Regions from separate parts of the Mycobacterium sp. NGS62 genome, predicted to be linked through region 2. Evidence: riboswitches for the same ligand, from Rfam matches in the RefSeq annotation. Region 2 holds a riboswitch; each other region holds the start of a gene.
What was found. Region 2 has a riboswitch for cobalamin ahead of metE (5-methyltetrahydropteroyltriglutamate--homocysteine S-methyltransferase). Riboswitches for the same ligand answer to the same signal wherever they lie in the genome.
Positions count from the first base shown of each region.

Region 1 (4,101 bases), on a different contig from region 2:
GCGCCGCGGCTCAGGTACGGGATGCGGCCCAGCCCAACGAGTTCACGTGCTGAGAGCAGGCCCGGGTCGACTCGGTCGGTGAGCACCACAGCCACCCGTCGGGCCAGCTGATCGGGCGGCAGTGCAGCCAGGTCGCTGCCCTCCAGCAGCACCTGCCCGCCAAGGGCGGGCTGCAGTCCGCACAGGGTGCGGATCAGCGTGGACTTTCCGCATCCGTTGGGCCCCAGCAAAACTGTCAGCTCGCCGCGGCGGGCCACCGCCTGCAGCCCGGCGGCGACGGTGCTGGTGCGACGACGGCTGCGGTAGCCGATGGCCAGCTCACGCAACTCGATCATCGCTCGATGCCCACCCCGCGACGGCTGCGCAGCAGCACGACGACGACGATCGGTGCCCCGATCAGCGCGGTGACCGCGTTGACCGGAAGCACGGCGTCGCTGCCGGGTACCTGGCTGACGATCGCGCATCCCAGCGCGACGGCCGCACCCATCAGCACCACGCCGGGAACCAGCACCCGGTGATCGGAGGTACCCAGCGCAAGACGGGACAGGTGCGGTACCGCCAGCCCGAGAAAGGCGATCGGGCCGCAGAACGCGGTCGTCACACCAGCCAACAGCGACGCCGAGGCCACCGCGACCGTCCGGGCCCGCCCCACGTCGATACCCATCGTGCGGGCATATCCCTCGCCGAGCAGCAGCGCGTTGAGAGCGCGGACCGTCATCGCCGCGGCCGCCACGCCCACCGCGACGCACGGCAACAGCAGGCGCAAGTCGGCCCAGGTGGTGCCGGCGAAGCTGCCCAGCCCCCACAGCAGATACTGCTGGACGCGCTGCGGATCCGCATACACCAGCAGCACACTCACCACCGCGGTGCTGGCCGCGCCCACCATCACGCCGATCAACAGCAGCGTCGCGGCCGAACGCACCCAGCGGGCCAGCGCCAGCACCAGCGCCAGCACGATCGCGGCTCCGAACGCCGCAGCGAGCACCACGCCGGCGCGCCCGCCGCCGGCCAGGCCCGCGGTGAATCCGGCGCCCGATCCGGCGCCGGCGATCACCACGACGGCAACCCCCAGGCTTGCTCCCGAGCTGACGCCCAACACGTAGGGGTCGGCGAGCGCGTTGCGGAACAGGGTCTGCATCTGGAGTCCGGCCACGCCCAGGCCGGCGCCGGCTGCGATCGCGGTCAGCACCCGCGGTACGCGCATGCTCGCCACGATGACCTGCCAGCGGGGGTCCGACGGGTCGGCACCGGCCAGGATGCGGACGGTGTCCAACAGCGGCACCCGCACCGGCCCCAGGGCAATTCCCAGCACAGTCAGCACCGCCACCGCCGCGGCAAGCGCCGTCAGCGCGGCGGCCGCACGGCTCACGCGGCGGCGACCTGTCGATAGAACTCGAAGCGGTGGTTGGGCGCGAGCTCGGGATGCAGGATTGCCACCAGATCTGCCAACACCAGGTCGGGTCGGGCCACGCCGCGCTCCCAGTAGTCGTTGCCGCCGCCCGGGCCGATTGCCTCGGTTGACGACCAGACCTGCCCGTCGCGGACGGCGGTCAGTTCGCCGTAGCGGTTGTCGGCGGCCAGTGCGTCGTCGAGGGTTTTCCAGTCAGCGCTCACCAGCCACACCGGAGCATGTCCGGCCTTGGCGTAGACGGATTCGAAGCTCAGCTGCAGGCTTCCGGTTTGCGGGTCGCGCGACCACGGATAGTCACCGCCGGCGTCGACGATCAACCGGCCGGCGTAGTCGCCGCCGGCGGGCACCGACCAGGTGCCCTGGTACATGGTTCCGGGCAGCACATCGACGGGCCGCGCGCCGGCGGTCTTGGCCGCGACCGTGCGATAGTCGTCGCGCAGCCGGTCGTAGATTCCACCGGCCTTCTTTTCGGTGCCGGTCAGCGCGGCGAACACCTTGACCCACTCCGCCCGGCCCAACGGCGTGGCCTCGAGCCATTCGGCGTCGGCGACCACGTTGATCCCGGCGTCGCGCAGCTTGGCATAACTCGGGTCGTCGGTGCCCTGGGTCACCAGCACATCGGGATGGCCCGCGATCACCGACTCGACGTTGACCTGCTGGCCCGGCGCGTAGTCGGCCACCTTGCCGGCATCGACGCGTTCGCGGATCTGCGGGTTGACGGCGTTGGCGCTATTGGCCAGACCGGTGACCACCTCGGTCTGGTCGAGTTCGGCGATCATCCCCAGATGGGTGGTCGACGCCGAATACAGGCTGGCGACGGGCACCGTGATCTGCGGTGCGTGCGCCAGGTCGCCGGTCAACGCCGGCGCCGGGGACCCGCAACGCACCAGCACATAGGACTGTGGCGACCCGTTGGGGTAGGGCTGGTGGACGGTCAGCACCTGATAGCTGTTGTGATAGCTGATCGTGAAATTGGTGGCGTCTCGGACCGCCGACTTGTCCGGGAAGTAGTCGGCATTCGGGTCGAATTCGCTGATGCAGCTTGGCTTATCGGAGGCGCTGGTGTCGGACGGCTTCTTCGACGAGGGGGCGCATGCGCCCACGCCGAGCGCCAGGATGGTGACCCCGAGCAGGGCCACCCACGGCGGACGTGACATCGGTCAGCTCTCTCGGGGTACACCGCCCCGGTTCGCAGGACGCGATGACGGCAGTGTCCTGGCTTTCGGATCGCTGCTCGCCTCGCCTTCCAGCCGGCTGGCCGTGGCCGATGAGGGTCGCTCCCCGATGACAGTGGCGGGACCGCGCCGGACTTGCACCGGCTTCCTGCATCGTGATCGCCTTATCGGCGACATTGTCGCACGACGGGTGCGGCATCGGCCGCGGCCGCCAGCTTTGCCACCTTATTTTGGGGCACCGGCGAATACGCCGGCCAGTGCGTCTAGGGTTGCGGGTACTAGCCGGTAGTAAGCCCATTTGCCGCGCTTTGCGCGTTCGAGCAAGCCAGCCTCGACCAGGATCTTGAGGTGGTGCGACACCGTCGGCTGGGACAGGCCGACCGGGTCGGTCAGGTCGCACACGCATGCCTCGCCGCCCTCATGGCCTGCGATCAGCGATACCAGCCGCAGCCGGGTCGGCTCGGCCAGCGCCTTGAGCACCCCAGCCAGCCGCTCGGCGGCCGCCGCGTCGAGCACGCCGCCGGTGATCGGGCTGCAGCACGCCGCCAGATCGGCCACAAGCAGCGAGCGATTGGGGTCGGTTCTGGATGCGATCGTGGCGGGCATGACCCCAGTATGACACACGCATTGACAGCCATCGATGTTTTGTGCACTATGTTCGCATAGACAACCGTCAATGGAAGGAGTGGTCCGATGACCGCCGAACACAACGAGCTGCGCGATCAGGTCCAGGCAAGCTACGGCGCCGCCGCCGCCGCGGTGCGTAGCGGTGACACCAACAGCGATGTGCTGACCGCAGCGAGTTGCTGCGGGTCAAGCGATTCGGCCGATTTTGGGACCATCTTCGGCGCCGGCCTCTACGGCGCCGACGAGCACTCCGCGATTCCCGCCGAAGCACTCGCGGCGAGCCTGGGCTGCGGCAACCCGACCGCGGTCGCCGACCTACATCCCGGCGAGCGGGTGCTTGACCTGGGTTCTGGCGGCGGCATCGACGTGTTGTTGTCGGCGCGCCGGGTGGGTCCGCAGGGGTTTGCTTACGGCGTCGACATGACCGACGAAATGCTCGCTCTGGCCGAGGAGAACAAAGCCAAGGCCGGCGCTACCAACGTCGAGTTCCGCAAGGGCACCATCGAAGACATCCCGCTGCCCGAGGCCGCCGTCGACGTCGTCATCTCCAACTGCGTGATCAACCTGTCCGCCGACAAACCCGCCGTGATTGCCGAAATGTTCCGCGTGCTGGTCCCCGGCGGGCGGATCGGGATCTCCGATGTCGTCGCCGAAGATCAGCTCAGCGCCGCTGAGCGTGCCGAACGAGGCTCCTACGTTGGCTGCATTGCCGGAGCGCTGTCCAAGCAGGAGTACCTCGACGGGCTGGCCGCAGCCGGATTCACCGATGCCACAGTCACATTCACCCATGAAGTCGCCGAGGGAATGCACGGCGCGATCATCCGCGCGACCAAACCCACCACCTCGTCCGACTGAGGCAGCCGCAGAGAACACGATCGCACCACACGC
Region 1 is NZ_JCALCK010000014.1:12,929-17,029, reverse strand. It holds gene AC5Y49_RS21930 (ATP-binding cassette domain-containing protein) at 1-335, opposite strand, end outside; gene AC5Y49_RS21925 (FecCD family ABC transporter permease) at 332-1,369, opposite strand; gene AC5Y49_RS21920 (ABC transporter substrate-binding protein) at 1,366-2,568, opposite strand; cobalamin riboswitch at 2,600-2,766, opposite strand; gene AC5Y49_RS21915 (ArsR/SmtB family transcription factor) at 2,812-3,192, opposite strand; gene arsM (arsenite methyltransferase) at 3,280-4,068, shown strand.
Region 1: another riboswitch for cobalamin. It lies ahead of AC5Y49_RS21920 (ABC transporter substrate-binding protein); the one in region 2 lies ahead of metE (5-methyltetrahydropteroyltriglutamate--homocysteine S-methyltransferase).

Region 2 (4,101 bases):
GCAGCGCAGCCGAGCCGTCGGAGATCTGGCTGGAGTTACCGGCGTGGATCACGCCGTCCTCTTTGAAGGCCGGCTTGAGCTGGGCCATCTTCTCCATCGGTGTGCCGCGGCGGATGCCTTCGTCTTTGAGAATCGTGTTGCCGTCCTGGTCCTTGATGGCAACGATCTCATCGTCGAACGCCCCGGAATCTTGTGCCGCAGCGGCCTTTTCGTGAGAATCGAGGGAGAACTGGTCGAGCGTGGTGCGGTCGAATCCCCACTGCTCGGCGATCATCTCGGCGCCGATGCCCTGGTTCGGGACGGCGCCGTCGTAGCGGTCCAGGAAGTCCTGCGGGAACGGCCTGCCACCGCCGGCGAGCGACGAGCCCATCGGCACCCGCGACATCGATTCCACACCGCCGGCCACGACGACGTCGTAGTGACCGGCGACCACACCCGCGGCCGCGAAGTGCACCGACTGCTGGCTGGACCCACACTGGCGATCGACGGTGATACCCGGCACGCTCTCGGGCCAGCCGGCCGTCAGCAACGCGGTGCGACCGATGTCGAGGGCTTGCTCACCGGCCTGCATGACACATCCCCAGATCACGTCGTCGACGATCTCGGGGTCGACGCCGGCTTTGCCGACGAGCCCGTTGAGCACCTGGGCGGACAGGTCGGCGGGGTGCACCCCGGACAGACCACCGTTGCGTTTGCCGATCGGTGAGCGCACCGCTTCGACGATGACGGCTTCAGCCATGACGTTCTCCTTTGACTCGTGTGCCTCGATTCTTGACCACGGCGCCGGGCGGGTCGGGGGCGGGGTTGCCGGGTAGCGTCGGCGGCATGGCACGCATCGTCGTCATCGGCGGCCACGGCAAGGTCGCCTTGCATCTGGCCCGAATCCTGACCGAGCGCGGCGACGCGGTGACGTCGGTTTTCCGCAATCCCGACCACGCCGAGGAAGTTGCCCTTACCGGGGCCACACCCGTCGTCGCCGACATCGAGCAACTCGACACCGACGCCCTGGCCGACCTGGTGGCCGGACATGACGCGGTGGTCTTCACCGCCGGCGCCGGTGGCGGCAATCCGGCCCGCACCTACGCCGTCGATCGCGACGCGGCCGTCCGGGTCATCGACGCCGCCGCCAAGGCCGGAGTTCGGCGCTTCGTGATGGTCTCGTATTTCGGCGCCGGACCCGGCCACGGTGTGCCGCAAGACGATCCGTTCTTCCCCTATGCCGAGGCCAAGGCCGCCGCCGACACCCATCTGCGCAGCAGTGACCTCGACTGGACCATCCTGGGACCCGGTCGGCTCACGCTCGATCCCGCGACCGGGCGCATCGCCGTCGGTGCCGCGCCGCATGGCCGGGAAGTCACCCGCGAGGACGTCGCGCTGGTGGCGGCGGCCGTGCTGCACGACGACGCGACGATCGGGCGAACCATCGAGTTCAACAACGGCGACGTGCCCATCGCCGAAGCACTGGCCGCCGACTAGGCGATCGCAAGCGCGGCGAAGCCGGGCGCGGGGGGTCGCCGTCATCAGACCTAGTAGTCTCGATTACGCAACTGGTTTGCCGTCGCCGCAAGGTGTCGGCATCGAGCGAGGCATGTTGGCTATGCGTCGCGAGAGGGAACCCGGTGAGAATCCGGGACTGTCCCGCAGCGGTATGCAGGAACGACCGCCGTCTAGAAGCACTGGTCAACGACCGGGAAGCGACGGCCATTAGGAGCACCACGTGGTGCATGCCTGCGAGTCCGAAGACCTGCCAGCTGTGCCGGACGCGCCGCGTCCGGCGGTTCACCGCCTCGTGGGATGGGCGTTGGCCGTACCGGTTGCCGTGCCCACCGGGCGCAGTGCACCCGATCGGCTGTGCGTCCGCTGGCGGTGACCACCACGTCGAGTGAAGGACGAACACGTGACCGCTCAGCCGTTTACCGCCACCATCACCGGCTCCCCGCGCATCGGTCCGCGCCGCGAACTCAAACGCGCAACCGAAGGCTACTGGGCCGGCCGGACCAGTCGATCCGAGCTGGAGTCCGTCGCCGCCACCCTGCGCCGCGACACCTGGGCGGAATTGGCGGCCGCGGGGCTGGACTCCGTCCCGGTGAACACGTTCTCCTACTACGACCAGATGCTCGACACATCGGTACTGCTCGGCGCGCTGCCGGCCAGGGTCGCGGACGTGGCCGACGAGCTGGACCGTTACTTTGCGGCGGCCCGCGGCAACGACGACGTCGCGCCGCTGGAGATGACCAAGTGGTTCGACACCAACTACCACTACCTGGTTCCCGAGATTGCGCCCGGCACCCGCTTCGAGCTGCATCCTGACAAGGTGCTCGCCGAGCTGAAAGAGGCCCGCGACCAAGGGATTCCCGCGCGACCGGTAGTCATCGGCCCGATCACCTTCCTGCTGCTGAGCAAGCCGGTGGATGGTGCCGGTACACCGATCGAACGCCTCGACGAACTGATCCCGGTGTACACCGAGTTGCTGTCGCTGCTGGCCGACAACGGCGCGCAGTGGGTGCAGTTGGACGAGCCCGCGCTGGTGACCGATGTCGCCGCCGACGCGGCCGCGCTGGCCGAACGCGTCTACACCGCATTGGGCTCGGTGGGCAGGCGGCCGGCGATCCATGTCGCCACCTACTTCGGCGATCCCGGCGCCGCGCTGCCTGCACTGGCTCGCACGCCGGTCGAGGCGATCGGCGTGGACCTGGTCCGCGGCGCCAACGCGGAGCTGGCATCGATTCCCGAGCTGGCCGGCAAAACGCTGGTCGCCGGTATCGTCAACGGCCGCAACATCTGGCGCACCGACCTGGAGTCCGCGCTGAGCCGGCTGGCGACGCTGCTGGGGTCGGCGCAGGCAGTTGCGGTGTCGACGTCGTGCTCGACGTTGCATGTCCCCTACTCCCTGGCTTTGGAAGAGGGCGCCACCGATCTGGACGACAACCTGCGCAGCTGGCTGGCGTTCGGCACCGAAAAGGTGCACGAGGTCGTCACGCTCGCGCGTGCGCTGCGCGAGGGCCGCGACGCGGTGGCCGACGAGGTCGCGGCCTCCAATGCCGCAGTGGCGTCGCGCCGTTCGGATCCGCGGCTGCACAACGGCCAGATCCGCGAGCGCATCGACTCGATCGTCGCATCGGGTAACCAACGCGGACCCGCGGCCGATCGCCGCAGCAGCCAACAGGAGCGGCTCCAGCTGCCGCTGTTGCCGACGACGACGATCGGCTCCTACCCGCAGACCTCGGCGATCCGCAAGGCCCGGGCGGCGTTGCGGACCGGCGAGATCGACCAGAGCGAGTACGTCGCACGGATGAAGTCCGAGATCGCCGACGTGATTGCCCTGCAGGAGCAACTCGGACTCGACGTGCTGGTGCACGGCGAGCCGGAACGCAACGACATGGTGCAGTACTTCGCCGAACAACTCGACGGATTCTTCGCCACCCAGAACGGCTGGGTGCAGTCCTACGGCAGCCGCTGCGTGCGCCCGCCGATCCTCTACGGCGACGTGGCGCGGCCGCATCCGATGACGGTCGACTGGATCACCTACGCGCAGTCGCTGACCGAGAAGCCGGTCAAGGGCATGCTGACCGGCCCGGTGACGATCCTGGCGTGGTCGTTCGTCCGCGACGACCAACCGCTGGCCGACACCGCCGAACAGGTTGCGCTGGCGATCCGCGACGAGACGATGGATCTGCAGTCGGCGGGCATCGGGGTCATCCAGGTCGACGAGCCCGCGCTGCGGGAGTTGTTGCCGCTGCGGCGTGCTGATCAGGACGCCTACCTGGCTTGGGCGGTCGGCGCATTCCGGTTGGCGACGTCCGGCGTCGCCGACTCGACGCAGATCCACACCCACCTGTGCTATTCGGAGTTCGGCGAAGTGATCGGCGCGATCGCCGACCTCGACGCCGACGTGACGTCCATCGAGGCGGCCCGCTCACACATGGAGGTGCTCGACGACCTCAACGCGGTCGGTTTCGCCAACAGCGTGGGCCCAGGCGTCTACGACATCCACTCGCCGCGGGTGCCGGCCGAGTCGGAGATCGCGACATCACTGCAAGCAGCGCTGAAAGCCGTTCCCGCGGAGCGGCTGTGGGTCAATCCCGACTGCGGACTGAAGAC
Region 2 is NZ_JCALCK010000003.1:138,767-142,867, forward strand. It holds gene AC5Y49_RS10035 (thiolase family protein) at 1-739, opposite strand, end outside; gene AC5Y49_RS10040 (SDR family oxidoreductase) at 826-1,476, shown strand; cobalamin riboswitch at 1,549-1,766, shown strand; gene metE (5-methyltetrahydropteroyltriglutamate--homocysteine S-methyltransferase) at 1,898-4,101, shown strand, end outside.

Region 3 (4,101 bases), on a different contig from region 2:
GTGTGGGCCGGCACGTGACTTTGCACGAAGATTGTGCTGCGGGCCGGGTCGATGCCCAGCGCGAGATACTGCGCCGCGGTGACTAGCGTGCGCCGCCGCAACACGTCGGGCTCCTGCGGGATGGTGATGGCGTGCAGGTCGACCACGCAGAAGAACGTGTCATGGTCGTCCTGCAACTCGGCCCAATGAGTCACCGCACCCAGAGCGTTGCCGAGGTGAAGCGAGTCAGAGGTGGGCTGCACACCGGAGAAGACCCGGCGGGTTGCGGTAGCGGTGTTCATGATGGCTCGATCTTTTCACGCGGGCCCCGGCCGGCAGCCCACGGTCACTCAGTCGGGCACGTGATCCCAGGTGCTGGGCATCATCGGCGCCGTGGACCCGCCGCAGTAGGAGCCACCGGTCACGGTGGTCAATCCCGCCGGCTGCGCCCCGGCCACCGTGCGTTCGGTCCCGGCGAATCCGATGGGTCCCGCGCCCTGATCCGAGGCCACGACCGGCGGCTCTGGCTCCAGGTCCATGTATTCGTACCCGCGGCCCAGTTGCGTGACCTCCGCCCGCCGGTGCCGCCCACCCGGGGCCTGGTCTTCCATAGCCGCTGCAGCCACTAAGGGCTGAGCACCCTGGGCATGTCGCGCCTTCTTCCGGCGGGCGCCGGTGCTGGCCGCCCGCCGCGCATCGGCGGTCAGTCCACCAAGCATGTAGGCCAACCCGTCCATGGTCAGACCAACCGGTGGCGCCGACGGCGCCGGCGGTGGCGCCACGGGTGCCGGCGGCGCAGGGGCCGTTGCCGGCGCGGGGACGGGCGACGGTGCAGGTGCCGGAGCCGGGACGGGAGGCGGGGTCGGCGCCAGTGCCAACGCCAGGGGCGGAGGGGCTGGGATGACGGGCATTACCGGGATGCCGTGCAGATGCAAACCCGCCAAGCCCACGGCGCCGCCCAGCAACATGGGGGCAGCCACCAACGGAATCAGCGGGAGGGTCAGCAACGGTAGGAAAACCGGGAGCAGGGTCGTCTCCAGCAGCGTCTTGAGCAGCGCGATGGTATCGGTGATGATCGTGCCGATCGCTTCGACTGTGGTGAACAGAATCGTGAAAGCGATCGTCGCGGGGTTACCCGTCGCGAATGCGGCGGCGAGATCCGCCCCGATGAATCCGAAGGTTTGCGACAGCAGCGCGACGTACGTTCCGATGTCCATCGGGTAGCCAAGAGCGAACGCGATGTTGGCCGGGTTGAGGTAGGTAAGCGGATTTCCGAGTATCGGTAGCCAGGGATCAAACCCGGCGAACATGTCCTGGAAGAACGGGTCGCTCATCAGACCGTCGATCAGCGGTTGGAAGACCCTGTCGTAAAAGTCGGTGAACCCGCTGTTGTTCAGCCAGTCAAGGACGTCGTCCTGACGGTCCGGGGGCAGCGGTGACGGCTGATCGGAAGTGGCCGCCGAGGTGTCGGCTTTCATGATCTGCGGCGCAGGCGTGGTTTGCGGTGACGCCGCGACCGCAGCGGTGGCGACAGTTTGATAGGTGCCCATCACGGTGGCGGCCTGAATCCACATCCGCACGTAGTCGGCCTCGTTCAGCGCGATCGGAATCGCGTTGACGCCGAAGAAATTCGTTGCCACCAACGCCGCGTGGGCGGCATGGTTGGCGGCCAGCTCGGCCAACGTCGGCATGGCCGCCAGCGCACTGATGTAGGCCGTGGCGGCGGTTTCATGCCGGGCCGCTCGGACGGCGCTATCGGTGGAGGCTTGCATCAGCCACGCCAGATACGGCGCGTGCGCGGCCACGTAGCTCTCGGCCGTCGGACCGTCCCACGTCCCGGCCTGCACCGCCCCCAACAGCGCGGTGAGTTCCTCAGCCGCCTCGAGGTATTCGGTGCCCAGCGAATTCCACGCCGTCGCAGCGGCCAGCAGCGAGCCGGGGCCGGGACCACTGGATAGCAGCGTCGAATGCACTTCCGGCGGCGCGGCCATCCAAATCGGCGCGGTCACCGCCCACTACCTGAAATCGCAACAAGTTTATCGAAATGGGCAGCCGCGACGGCCGACCCTGACATGCATGGCATGGCGATTCGTCAGCTCTCTCGGGGTACACCGCCCCGGGTAGCAGGATGCGACGACGCGAGTGTCCTGGCTCTCGGATCGTTGCTCGCCTCGCCTTCCAGCTCGCAGCCGTGGCGGATGAGGGTCGCTCCCCGATGACAGTGGCGGGACCGCGCCGGACTTGCACCGGCTTCCTGCAACGTCGTCGCCTTACCGGCGGATTATGGCATGCCAATCCCGTCATTCGCGAATCAGTCGCAAGACGCCGGCGATATGCAATTCCACTGGCGCAATTGCGAGTACCGGCGGTATCGCCATAGTGTCGGCATATGCGCGCGCCAATTCATCTGGGTACCGGCGAACCGGTCCTGCTGCTACATCCCTTTCTGATCTCGCAGCTGGTATGGGAGACCGTCGCGCAGCAATTGGCCGACACCGGCCGCTATGAGGTGTTCGCCCCGACGATGGCCGGCCACAACGGCGGGCCCTACTCGGGTACCTGGTTTCTGAGCTCGGAGGTACTGGCCGATCACGTGGAGCGGCAGCTCGATGAGCTGGGCTGGAACACCGCCCACATCGTCGGCAACTCGCTGGGCGGCTGGGTGGCATTCGAACTGGAGAGCCGGGGCCGGGCCCGCACCATCACCGGAATCGCCCCGGCGGGCGGATGGACGCGGTGGAGCCCCACCAAGTTCGAGGTGATCGCCAAGTTCGTGCTGGGTATGCCGGTATGGGCGCTGGCCCGCTGGCTCGGGCCGCGCGCGTTGCAGCTACCGTTCAGCCGCCAGCTGGCCACCCTGCCGATCAGTGGATCACCGGAGGGCGTCAGCGAAGCCGAGCTCCGGGCGATCATCGACGACGTTGCGCACTGCCCGGCCTACTTCCAGCTGCTGATCAAAGCGCTGTTGATGCCCGGACTGGCGGACTTGGCGCAGACCGCCGTTCCCGCCCATCTGGTGATCTGCGAAAAGGACCGGGTCTTTCCGGGGCCGAGATCCCACCGCTACTTCAGGGGCCAACTTCCCAAGGGCACGCAGGTGACGGAGCTCGACGGTGTCGGTCACATCCCGATGTTCGAAGCGCCGGGCCGCATCACCGAAGTCATCACCGATTTCCTCGACCAATACAGCCCGCCGATCCGCGAGATCAGGTCGAGCTGAGGGCCTTGTCCAGGTTCTCGGCGATCGTGTTGAGGAACTCCTCGCTGGTCTGCCAGTCTTGATCCTCGCCGATCAGCAGTGCGAGGTCCTTGGTCATCTGGCCGCCCTCGACGGTGGTGACGACGACGTCTTCCAGCTTCTGAGCGAACTCGCTGACCTCGGGGGTGTTGTCCAGCTTGCCGCGGTGCTGCAGCCCCCGGGTCCACGCGAAAATCGAGGCGATCGGGTTGGTGGACGTGGGCTTGCCTTCCTGATACTGACGGAAATGCCGCGTGACGGTGCCATGCGCGGCTTCGGCCTCGACCGTCTTACCGTCGGCGGTCATCAGCACCGACGTCATCAACCCGAGTGAACCGTAGCCCTGCGCCACCGCGTCGGATTGCACGTCGCCGTCGTAGTTCTTGCAGGCCCAGACATAGCCGCCCTCCCACTTCAGGCAGGCCGCCACCATGTCGTCGATCAACCGGTGCTCGTAGGTCAGTCCGGCTTTTTCGAACTTGTCCTTGAACTCCTCGTCGTAGATGCGCTGGAACTCGTCTTTGAACATGCCGTCATACGACTTGAGGATGGTGTTCTTGGTCGACAGATACACCGGGTAGTTCTCTTGCAGGCCATAGGCAAACGACGTGCGGGCGAAGTCCTGGATCGATTCCTTGAAGTTGTACATCCCCATCACGACACCGCCGTCTTCGGGAATGCTCACCATTTCATGCACAACCGGCTCGCTGTCGTCGTTGGGTGTGAAGGTCAGCGTGACGGTCCCGGGGCGGTCCACTTTGAAGTTCGTCGCACGATACTGGTCGCCAAAAGCGTGACGGCCGATGATAATCGGCTTCTTCCAGCCGGGAACCAACCGCGGGACGTTCGAAATCATGATCGGCTCGCGAAATATTGTGCCGCCC
Region 3 is NZ_JCALCK010000005.1:3,015-7,115, forward strand. It holds gene trpS (tryptophan--tRNA ligase) at 1-281, opposite strand, end outside; gene AC5Y49_RS14335 (PPE family protein) at 330-1,988, opposite strand; cobalamin riboswitch at 2,100-2,259, opposite strand; gene ephH (epoxide hydrolase EphH) at 2,369-3,199, shown strand; gene AC5Y49_RS14345 (NADP-dependent isocitrate dehydrogenase) at 3,186-4,101, opposite strand, start outside.
Region 3: another riboswitch for cobalamin. It lies ahead of AC5Y49_RS14335 (PPE family protein); the one in region 2 lies ahead of metE (5-methyltetrahydropteroyltriglutamate--homocysteine S-methyltransferase).